DNA from 3 places in the Pseudoalteromonas sp. BZB3 genome. Region 2 is predicted to be linked to each of the others. Evidence: predicted binding sites of a transcription regulator. Region 2 holds the regulator's gene; each other region holds the start of a gene.
The links. The regulator ArgR, encoded in region 2, controls arginine synthesis, uptake and breakdown. The targets are predictions, from matches to a motif close to ANTGAATANNTATTCANT.

Region 1 (3,192 bases), on a different contig from region 2:
CGCTCTAGCGCTGATTTTAAAGACTCTGTTTTGTCATAGTTCAGCTGAATTTTACAGGCGCAGTAATGTTCGTCATCGGCATTCACTAACTGCTGCATATCAGAAAATGTGAGTACTGGTGAGGCAAACTGAAGACGCTTGGCATGGCCTGTGGTTTCATTGAAGACGTTTTGCTCACGGCCGATACAGGTCGCTAATGACATTACGTGATTTTCACGAAGTGGGTCAATCGGTGGGTTTGTTACCTGCGCGAATTTTTGACGGAAGTAATCGTACAAAGAGCGATGGCCTTCAGACAAAACAGCAAATGGGGTGTCGTCACCCATTGAACCTGTTGCCTCTTGGCCATTTTGTCCCATAACACGAATAACGTTGTCTAACTCTTCATTGCTGTATCCGAATAGCTTTTGATAAGTCAGCAATAATTCGTCGTCAAAATCGCGTACACCCGCATCCTCTTCTGATAAATCTTCAAAAGGCGTAAGACGTTTTACGTTTTGCTCAAGCCAAGTTTTGTAAGGATGACGTGATTTTAAATCTTGATCGATTTCATCAGACTGCCAAATTTTGCCATGAAGGGTATCGATAACCAGCAATTCACCTGGACCAACACGACCTTTTTCAACCACTTCATCGGCTGTGTAATCCCAGATACCGACTTCAGATGCAAGCGTGATAAACCCATCTTGGGTTATCACGTAACGCGCTGGACGTAGACCATTTCTATCTAGGTTACATGCCGCAAATCGACCATCTGACATAACGATCCCTGCTGGGCCATCCCAGGGCTCCATATGCATAGAGTTAAAATCGTAAAAGGCGCGTAAATCATCGTCCATAGCTCTGTTTTTTTGCCATGCAGGCGGCACGAGCATGCGCATAGCACGGAAAATATCCATACCACCGGCAAGGAATAATTCAAGAATGTTATCTAGGCTTGATGAATCTGAACCTTCTTCATTTACAAATGGCGCGGCCGTTTGTAAATCTGGCAACAATGGTGAAGAAAACTTATAAGCTCGTGCTCTTGCCCACTGACGGTTACCAGCAATGGTATTAATTTCACCATTGTGCGCCAAATATCTAAATGGCTGGGCTAACGGCCAACGCGGCTGCGTGTTCGTAGAAAAGCGTTGGTGAAAAACACAGATAGCACTTTTCATACGCATATCTGCTAAATCTAAATAAAAGTTTGGTAGGTCCACAGGCATCATTAAGCCTTTGTAAACTGTTACCAGACCTGAAAGACTCGAAATATAGAACTGGTCATCTTCAACTAAGCGCTTCTCTATTCGACGTCTTGCGATATACAAGCGACGCTCTAGATCTTTCGGGCGCCAGCCTTCAGGTGCTGATACAAACACCTGTTCAAATTTAGGTAGTTGCTTTAAGGCAATAGGCCCTAGCATGCCTGGTTCAGTTGGCACTTCTCGCCAGCCAACGAGCGTTAACGTTTCTTTTTCTAATTCTTCGTTAATCACTTTTCGGGCTTGAGATGCAAGCGTTTCGTCAGCATTCAAAAACAACATACCGACAGCGTAATTTTTACCTAAGTGCCAACCGTTTTCAGTGGCAATGGCTCTAAAGAAGCTGTCTGGTTTTTGCAGTAATAAACCACAGCCATCACCTGTTTTGCCATCTGATGCAATACCACCACGGTGTTGCATTCGGTCTAACCCTGTAATTGCATTGCGGATCAGTTTATGACTTGCTTGCCCGTTTATCTGAGCAATTAAACCAAAACCACAATTATCTTTTTCTAACTTAGAGTCATATAGCATGCACCCCTCCCCCTGCTACATCTATGGTCGGAAATGAACAAGACGATTGTTCCGACAGATATTCAAAACTAGCTTTGTTTTAAAATGGAGTCAACAAAATTATGAATAGATATTCACTAACTTGAATATTTCTCACTGGTCTGACAAATTCACCAAGAGAAGTAAAAAACATCAAATATGTTAAATTATGACAAACAAAAAACAAATGACACCGGTGACATTTTAAAGAATATTTAATAAAGGTTGTGTTAAGTCACTTAAATCACCACCTTTACGTTTACGTAAACTGAAAATTAACAGAATAAATATTCACAATAAGCAGTATTAATAGATGTTTATAAAGAGGTAAATATTTGCTGGTGAAACTGAATCTAATCGGGCTTTTTATCGCTAATCAATTAAAGAATCATACTTATGAAAATTGTTACTACAGGCTAAATTAATACTGACCATAAAAAAGCCTTACATTAGTAAGGCTTTCTTATTGATTTAACGCTCTGTTGCTAGAAGCGATACGATAATCCGAGCTGAAGATCTGAGACAGACTCAGGCTCTAGATTAAAGTGACTATAATCAAGTTGAACACTAAGAGAGTCTGTTAATGCATAGCTCATCCCAACACTATAATATAAGTCTGTGCCATCCATCTCGCTTTTTATCAGTTGGTTATTTCTCACGCTTTCGACTTTGTACTCCCATTTGTAAGCTCCTAAGAAAGCGCCAATTCGAGCATGACCAAACGTTAAGAAATTATATTTGGCTTGAAGTGCAAAGCCTTCAGAAAAATTTGGTGCTTGTTCAGCGACGCTCTGGTGGACTGAATCCGGCGTTAGAGACTCCCCTTTAAAAGAGACTCTTCCTTGCCCTAAGTCGATATAGCGTAATGAAGTAGACCAATCGGAAGTAAGTTGATAATAGACACCAGCTGACCAACTATTACTGCTGTCGTCAACCATGACTTCTGTGACGCCATCTACGTTTGTCGTTGAGTAATCAGCTTTCGCTTGCCCGACTCCAGCTTCTATCCCCCAATTAGATGCCATCGTTTCAGAGCTAATTAAACAACTAGATGTAATTAACGCAAAGCTTGGTAGTAAGGTCTTCCTTCTTCTCATTAATAAAATTGAAATCATAATGATAACTGCCCCTCCTAGGCTACCTGATGATTTGTTTTCAATCGCAACACTTTGATGGGCTGTGACGGTAACACGCGCTTCACCTTGTGAAAGTGCGCCTTTACTGTCTTTTAAGGTGTACTTGATAACATCAATGCCATTAAAACCAACTTTTGGCACATACGTCAGTGTACCATTGAGATTAACCTGTGCTTCACCATGCTGAGCAGTTGCACTGACAAGCTTTAGCTCATCTCCATCTTTATCTGTGTCATTTGCTAAAACATCTATAGTGA
Region 2 (3,192 bases):
TCAACTTGAGAAAGTAGAGGAAGAATAGTAGTACCTGAGTGACCACCAATAACTGGTACTTTAACTTCAGATACGTCAACACCTTTCAGTTCAGCAACGAATGCTTCTGAACGGATAACGTCTAGCGTAGTTACACCGAATACACGTGAAGCTTCATAAGTACCCGCTTTTTTGAATACTTCAGCAACAATTGGTACAGTGCCGTTTACTGGGTTAGTGATAACACCAACTAGTGCTTTAGGACAGTTACGTACGATACCTTCTGCAAGTGTCTTGATGATACCAGCGTTAACATTGAAAAGGTCAGCACGGTCCATACCAGGCTTACGAGGCATACCAGCTGGGATAAGAACAATGTCAGCACCCGCTAGCGCTGCGTCAAGATCATCTGCACCAAAACCTGCAACTTTAACTGCAGTTGGGATGTGAGATAGGTCTACAGCAACACCAGGAACAACTGGCGCTACGTCGTATAGAGATAGCTCAGAACCTGCAGGAAGGCCATTTTTAAGAAGTAAAGATAGAGCTTGACCGATACCGCCAGCGGCACCTAATACAGCAACTTTCATGTGGAATTCTCCATAATTTGAAGGTGGAATTGTGTGTGCTGTAAAGATAATGAAAAGTGCAGGTAAAAACAAATTTATCGGCGCTATTTTAAGGTTTTTTTCGACTATAGTTGTAAAATATTGCTTTCAGCGTGCAAGCTCGCTTTACACTTCAAAATATTCATTTTTCTATTTCTGGAAATATCCAACATCTCAGTAAATCTTGCAATCAATTCACTTTGTTTTTTAATTGCAAAGTTGGGTCTGGATTCAGAATTGTGTAAAATCTAAGTAATATTTAATAAACGAGTTCAATTATGCAAGCAAACGAGAAGCAAGAAGCACTGATTAAGGCGTTCAAAGCACTATTAAAAGAAGAAAACTTTGGCTCGCAGGGTGAAATTGTCGATGCCCTGAAAGATCAAGGCTTTGATAATGTAAGTCAAAGCAAAGTGTCACGTATGCTAAGTAAGTTTGGTGCGGTAAGAACTCGTAACGCAAAACAGGAAATGGTTTACTGCTTACCGGCAGAAATGGGCGTACCAACGGCAAAAAGCCCATTAAGACAATTAGTGATTGATATCATGCACAATGAAATGATGATCATCATCCGTACCAGCCCTGGTGCAGCTCAACTGATTGCCCGCTTATTAGACTCATTAGGTACTGCAGATGGCGTATTAGGTACCATTGCTGGTGACGATACTATTTTTATTGCACCAGCTAAAATCTCAGAGATAGATGTAACGCTTGAGAAAGTAAAAACCTTATTCGACAACGTTTAACTTTCGGCTATTTGCGCCATGTTTTGCAAAAACTGCACGGATGGCGCAAAAAACGCAGCCCCCATATCGGCCTGACAATAATCTAGCCACGCATCGTAGTGCTGCTCGTTTCCTACTCGAGTCGCTAACAACTTCTCAAAAGCACTGCCCTTAGCGGCACAACTCACCCATAAAGATCCTTGCTCAAACACATCTCCAAACGGCATGCTTTGCTCAAGCAGCAGTGGTAAGTTGTCTGCATTGTTAAGCTCAGATAGAGCTGCGTGATTATTAGACAAAGGAATCTCTAGCTTTTTATTTTCTAAACGAGAGCGCCCCATAATAGCTTCTTGGTCATTCAGACTGAGTTGTTGCCAACGGTTTAGATCAAACTTCACTCGCTGCACATGAATGTAGCTACCTTGGTCTTCAAAGCTTTCAGGGTCATGAACTAAAGCCACTTGGCGCTTAAAACGTCCATGAGGCGTATTAGCACCATAAATAAAGCCGTTAAAGTCTCTGCCATCTAAAAAACGAAAAGTGCGGATATGTGCAACCAATTCTACTTTGCCAGCCAACATATGCCTGACACTTTGAGCAAATAGATGATTCACATCTTCTCTGTCAGATCGGATCACATACAACAAATCAAATGGTTGAGTGTGCATTAGGTGCTCGTGAGAGCGAATATGCGGAAAGCTTTTTAACTCTTTAGGAATACATTCAGGATATATATGCGGCCAGTATTGTGCCCCAATGGCCACAAAGCTAGATACCATAGACTCAGAGAAGCGGTCGCTCAACTCTGACTGTAAGCGTTCACATTGCCCTAATGCTGCTCTAACGGCTTCATCTTGACCATCAAGTACATTAAAAAACAAATGTAGTCCATGCAGATTTGCCTCTGCACACACTCCTGACTGCGGCTGAGCCATGGCACCCCAAGTTATAATAAGTAATGACTATGAAAAGAAATTTACCGCATGTGGCTTAATTTTAAAAGTCACTGGCTCATTAATATTCAGGGCATGTTCACTTTCGACAGGCACTTCGATGACTTGCTCTGCCACTTTTATTTGATAAATAAACTCAGTCCCGATAAAACGCGATTGCAGAATTTCGACGTCATTCGTGTCGCCATTTTCTAGCTGTATATGAGCAGGTCGAATATAAATTTGCCCTGTACCCTGCGCATTTTCACACGCTTTTGTCGAAGTAAAGCTACCAAATGAAGTGGTAAACTTGCATTTATCTTCAGCCTGCGCTGGAATATAAATGCCCTGCCCCAAGAATTCTGCCACTTCTTTACAAGCTGGCTGCTCAAACAGTGTTTTAGCATCGCCTAATTGGGCGATTTTACCTTGATGCATTACAGCCAGTTTATCTGCAAAAGCAAAGGCCTCTTCTTTTGAATGACTCACAAAGATAGCTGAGACCTTTTGATCTTTTATGATCTGTCGAATGTCATTGATCAGTTGGAAGCGCACTTGCGCATCAATATTCGAAAAAGGCTCGTCAAGCAGTAACAAGTTAGGTTTATAAGCAAGCGCTCTCGCAATGGCGACACGTTGTTGCTGACCACCTGAAAGCTCATGAGGATAACGCTCAGAAAATTCAGATAAATGCACAAGCTCAAGCATTTCATTTACACGTTCTTGTTTGTCAGCCTTATTAAATTTACTTAGGCCAAACGCGATATTTTGAGCAACCGTCAAGTGAGGAAATAACGCATAATCCTGAAACATCATACCAATATTACGATGCTGCGGTGCTGTAAACTGCGTGTTGTCACTCATGGTTTTACCATGAATAACAATTTGACCTTGCTGAGGCGTTAATAAACCTGCCACGGCTTTTAAAGTGGTGGTTTTGCCACAGCC
Region 3 (3,192 bases), on a different contig from region 2:
AGTGACATCACACCTTCTTTTACGCCTGCAACTAAAAACTCTTTCGCGCGGCCTTTGTATGTTTCGTTTACAACACCACCTAATAATAGACCTTTACCACGAATTTCGCTGAATACGTTGTACTTGTCATTAATCGCAGTAAGCAGTTCACGGAATAGTGCTTCTTTCTCTTTAACACCGTTTAAAACAGCTTCATCATTTACTGTATTGAACGCCGCTTCTGCAACAGCACAAGCTAGCGGGTTACCACCGTAGGTTGAACCGTGTGTACCAATTTTTAAGTGCTTTGCGATTTCAGTCGTTGTGATCATCGCACCGATTGGGAAACCACCGCCTAGCGCTTTCGCAGTTGTTAAAATGTCAGGAATAACATCTAAACCTTGGTAAGCGTATAGGTCACCAGTACGACCAACACCTGTTTGTACTTCATCAAAAATAAGCAGCGCATTGTGCTTAGTACATAACTCGCGAACACCTTTAACAAAGTCAGCTTCTGGAGATACGATACCACCTTCACCTTGCAGTGGCTCCATCATCACAGCACATGTGTTGTCAGAGATTAGCGCTTCAAATGCAGCTAGGTCGTTATAGTCACAGTGAACTACATCACCTGGCTTAGGACCGAAACCATCAGAATACGCAGCTTGGCCGCCCACAGTTACAGTGAAGAAAGTACGGCCGTGGAAGCCTTTGTTGAACGAAATGATTTGTGATTTGTCAGCGCCGAACTTATCAAGTGCAAAACGACGTGCCAGTTTAAGTGCTGCTTCGTTCGCTTCTGCACCTGAATTTGCAAAGTAAACTTTTTCTGCAAATGTTGCGTCTGTTAATTTTTTCGCTAAACGCAATGCAGGCTCGTTTGTCATTACATTTGATAGGTGCCAGATTTTTTCACCTTGCTCTTTCAGCGCATTAACTAATGCTGGGTGACAGTGACCTAAACAGTTAACAGCGATACCACCTGCAAAGTCGATAAACTCGCGGCCTTCTTGATCCCAAACGCGAGAACCTTCACCTCGAACTGGAATAACTGCTGAAGGTGCATAATTAGGTACCATTACCTGATCGAATAATTCACGATTAATAGTCATTTTCTATCCCCATAAAGTTGAGTTAGGTGCGCTAAAACTAGTATTGAGTGTAGCTAGTTCACGGCTAAAAATAGCCGTATGGCACAAATTTCATTCACCCATTATTTCAGAAAAAAACCTTAAAGTCTCATTTAAAACTTTCATAGAGCCCTTGATATTCAAGGGTTTGGGATAGTTTTTCATAGTGAGTGAATAACTATTTAGGTGCACTCGATAGATTTGACTGTTAAGAAAAGGAAAAGCCACTAATCGAGTTAATTAGTGGCTTGAATGAATAGTCGCAAAAAAAATCTTAAATTTTACAAAATTGTTAGCTGTAAACTATTAAAGTTACATTTTGCTAGCGTAGTGAGTTCCTCTTTTGATAACCCCAGGTGAGCAAACCAATGAGCTGCTTCATCCTTTTCGATAAACTGATTGTCTTTGAGGATCATATACAGACTGTAGCCATGTGCCTTTCGCAGTACCTGACTAAGAGGTAAATAATCGGCTGACTGACTATGCGACTGAGGTAAATAATTAGCAGCGAACTCTTCCATCGGCGCCATAAATGGCAAATATCTAAACGCCATTTTTTCTATCAATTTAGCCGAGAGATTTGCTGAGTGATTGAGCAAAAGGCCTCTTAAAAAGAGTGGATCAGGTGATAGCTCTAAAAGTGCAGAGTGAAGGTCTTTATGGTTTTTATCACGCGCGATGCGCACCTTTTCCTGCCAGACCTTTTCAAACGTTCTTAGATACAAGCGCGTTAAAGCGACTTTACCCACATCTAATAACATACCTAGCGTAAAAGCATGCTGCTCTTTTACACCGTTCAATTCAGCTAAATGCTTTGCTGCAATTCCCGTTGTCATACTATGATCACGGAGTTTGCGCTTTAATAAAGGAAATGGCGATGTATCGTGAGGCATCCAGTGACGCATTGCAAAAGTCGGAATGACCATTTGTAAATTCTCAAGCCCAAGATAACGTAGTGCAAGTGCTGGCGTGTCAACTTTGACTGTGACACCTTTTGAGCTTTGCTTACGATACTGCGGTAAATTTACTAAGGAGACCAGATCTCTGCCTAACCAGGTTAATTCATTAACCAAAGGTTCAAGGCGTCCAACCGACGCTGACTTAACGCCCAATATATCTAAAATAGTCGGTACCGCATCCTGAATGCCAACAATCTCATGATAGATATTATCGATATCATCTATTTGCTTTTGAATTGATGACTCAATAATTTGGTGCAGATGATTACTGGCTTTCGCAATATACTTATGGTGACTGGTACTGCTCTCTTTACGTTTTGCTGCCGCAGCAATCTCAACCTCAAGCATAGTACGTTGTGGTATTTTCTCACCATAATTTAGATCTAGGGTGTGAATATACCCTAACTGTTGCTGCGCAAAGTTATGACTAATAAACAGATCATGCGCACGTTCATTGAGTGCGATTGAAGTCCTGAGTTGCCGAGATAAGTCAGTCATTGAACGTTCTAATGTTCCTATTAAAGCGTTGCTTTTACTTAGAAAAGCGGCGAATAAAATTATTTAATAAAGCTAACCCTTGTTCTGTGAGTATCGCTTCAGGATGAAATTGCACACCTTCTAAAGCCATTTCAGTATGGCATAAGCCCATAATTTCATCCACTTGTTGCATGCCATTCTCTGTCCATGCTGTAATCTCAAGGTCTTCAGGCAGACACTCTTTGGCAACAATCAAAGAATGATAGCGACATACGGTGAGTGGATCTGGTAAACCTTGAAACACGCCTTTATTTATATGGCGAATTTGCGACGTTTTCCCATGCATCACTTCTCTGGCTCTTATCACTTGTGCGCCCAGAGCTTGTGCAATCGTCTGGTGACCAAGGCAAATCCCCAGTATTGGAAATTGCCCTTTTAATTGCTCAACAACAGACAAAGAAATGCCCGCCTCATTAGGACTACAAGGTCCAGGAGAGATCACAATATGCTCAGGGTTAAGCGCTCGTATATCAGCAATACTTAACTCATCGTTCCGTTTTACAACAACGTCTTGATCTAAGCGTTGGAAATACTGCACTAGGTTATAGGTAAACGAGTCGTAATTATCGATCATTAATAACATAGAA

Region 1: a site for ArgR is predicted at 1,882-1,899, ahead of gltB (glutamate synthase large subunit). Genes of this name have one in related genera too.
Region 3: a site for ArgR is predicted at 1,279-1,296, ahead of ABMY35_RS03845 (aspartate aminotransferase family protein). Genes of this name have one in related genera too.

Annotation. Positions count from the first base shown of each region.
Region 1 covers NZ_JBECOS010000019.1:67,295-70,486, forward strand. The annotation lists gene gltB (glutamate synthase large subunit) at 1-1,781, opposite strand, end outside; gene ABMY35_RS19995 (tandem-95 repeat protein) at 2,285-3,192, opposite strand, start outside.
Region 2 covers NZ_JBECOS010000008.1:130,418-133,609, reverse strand. The annotation lists gene mdh (malate dehydrogenase) at 1-569, opposite strand, end outside; gene argR (transcriptional regulator ArgR) at 866-1,333, shown strand; gene ABMY35_RS06290 (Dyp-type peroxidase) at 1,330-2,247, opposite strand; gene ABMY35_RS06285 (ABC transporter ATP-binding protein) at 2,275-3,192, opposite strand, start outside.
Region 3 covers NZ_JBECOS010000003.1:98,586-101,777, forward strand. The annotation lists gene ABMY35_RS03845 (aspartate aminotransferase family protein) at 1-1,091, opposite strand, end outside; gene ABMY35_RS03850 (HDOD domain-containing protein) at 1,391-2,566, opposite strand; gene ABMY35_RS03855 (aminodeoxychorismate/anthranilate synthase component II) at 2,601-3,188, opposite strand.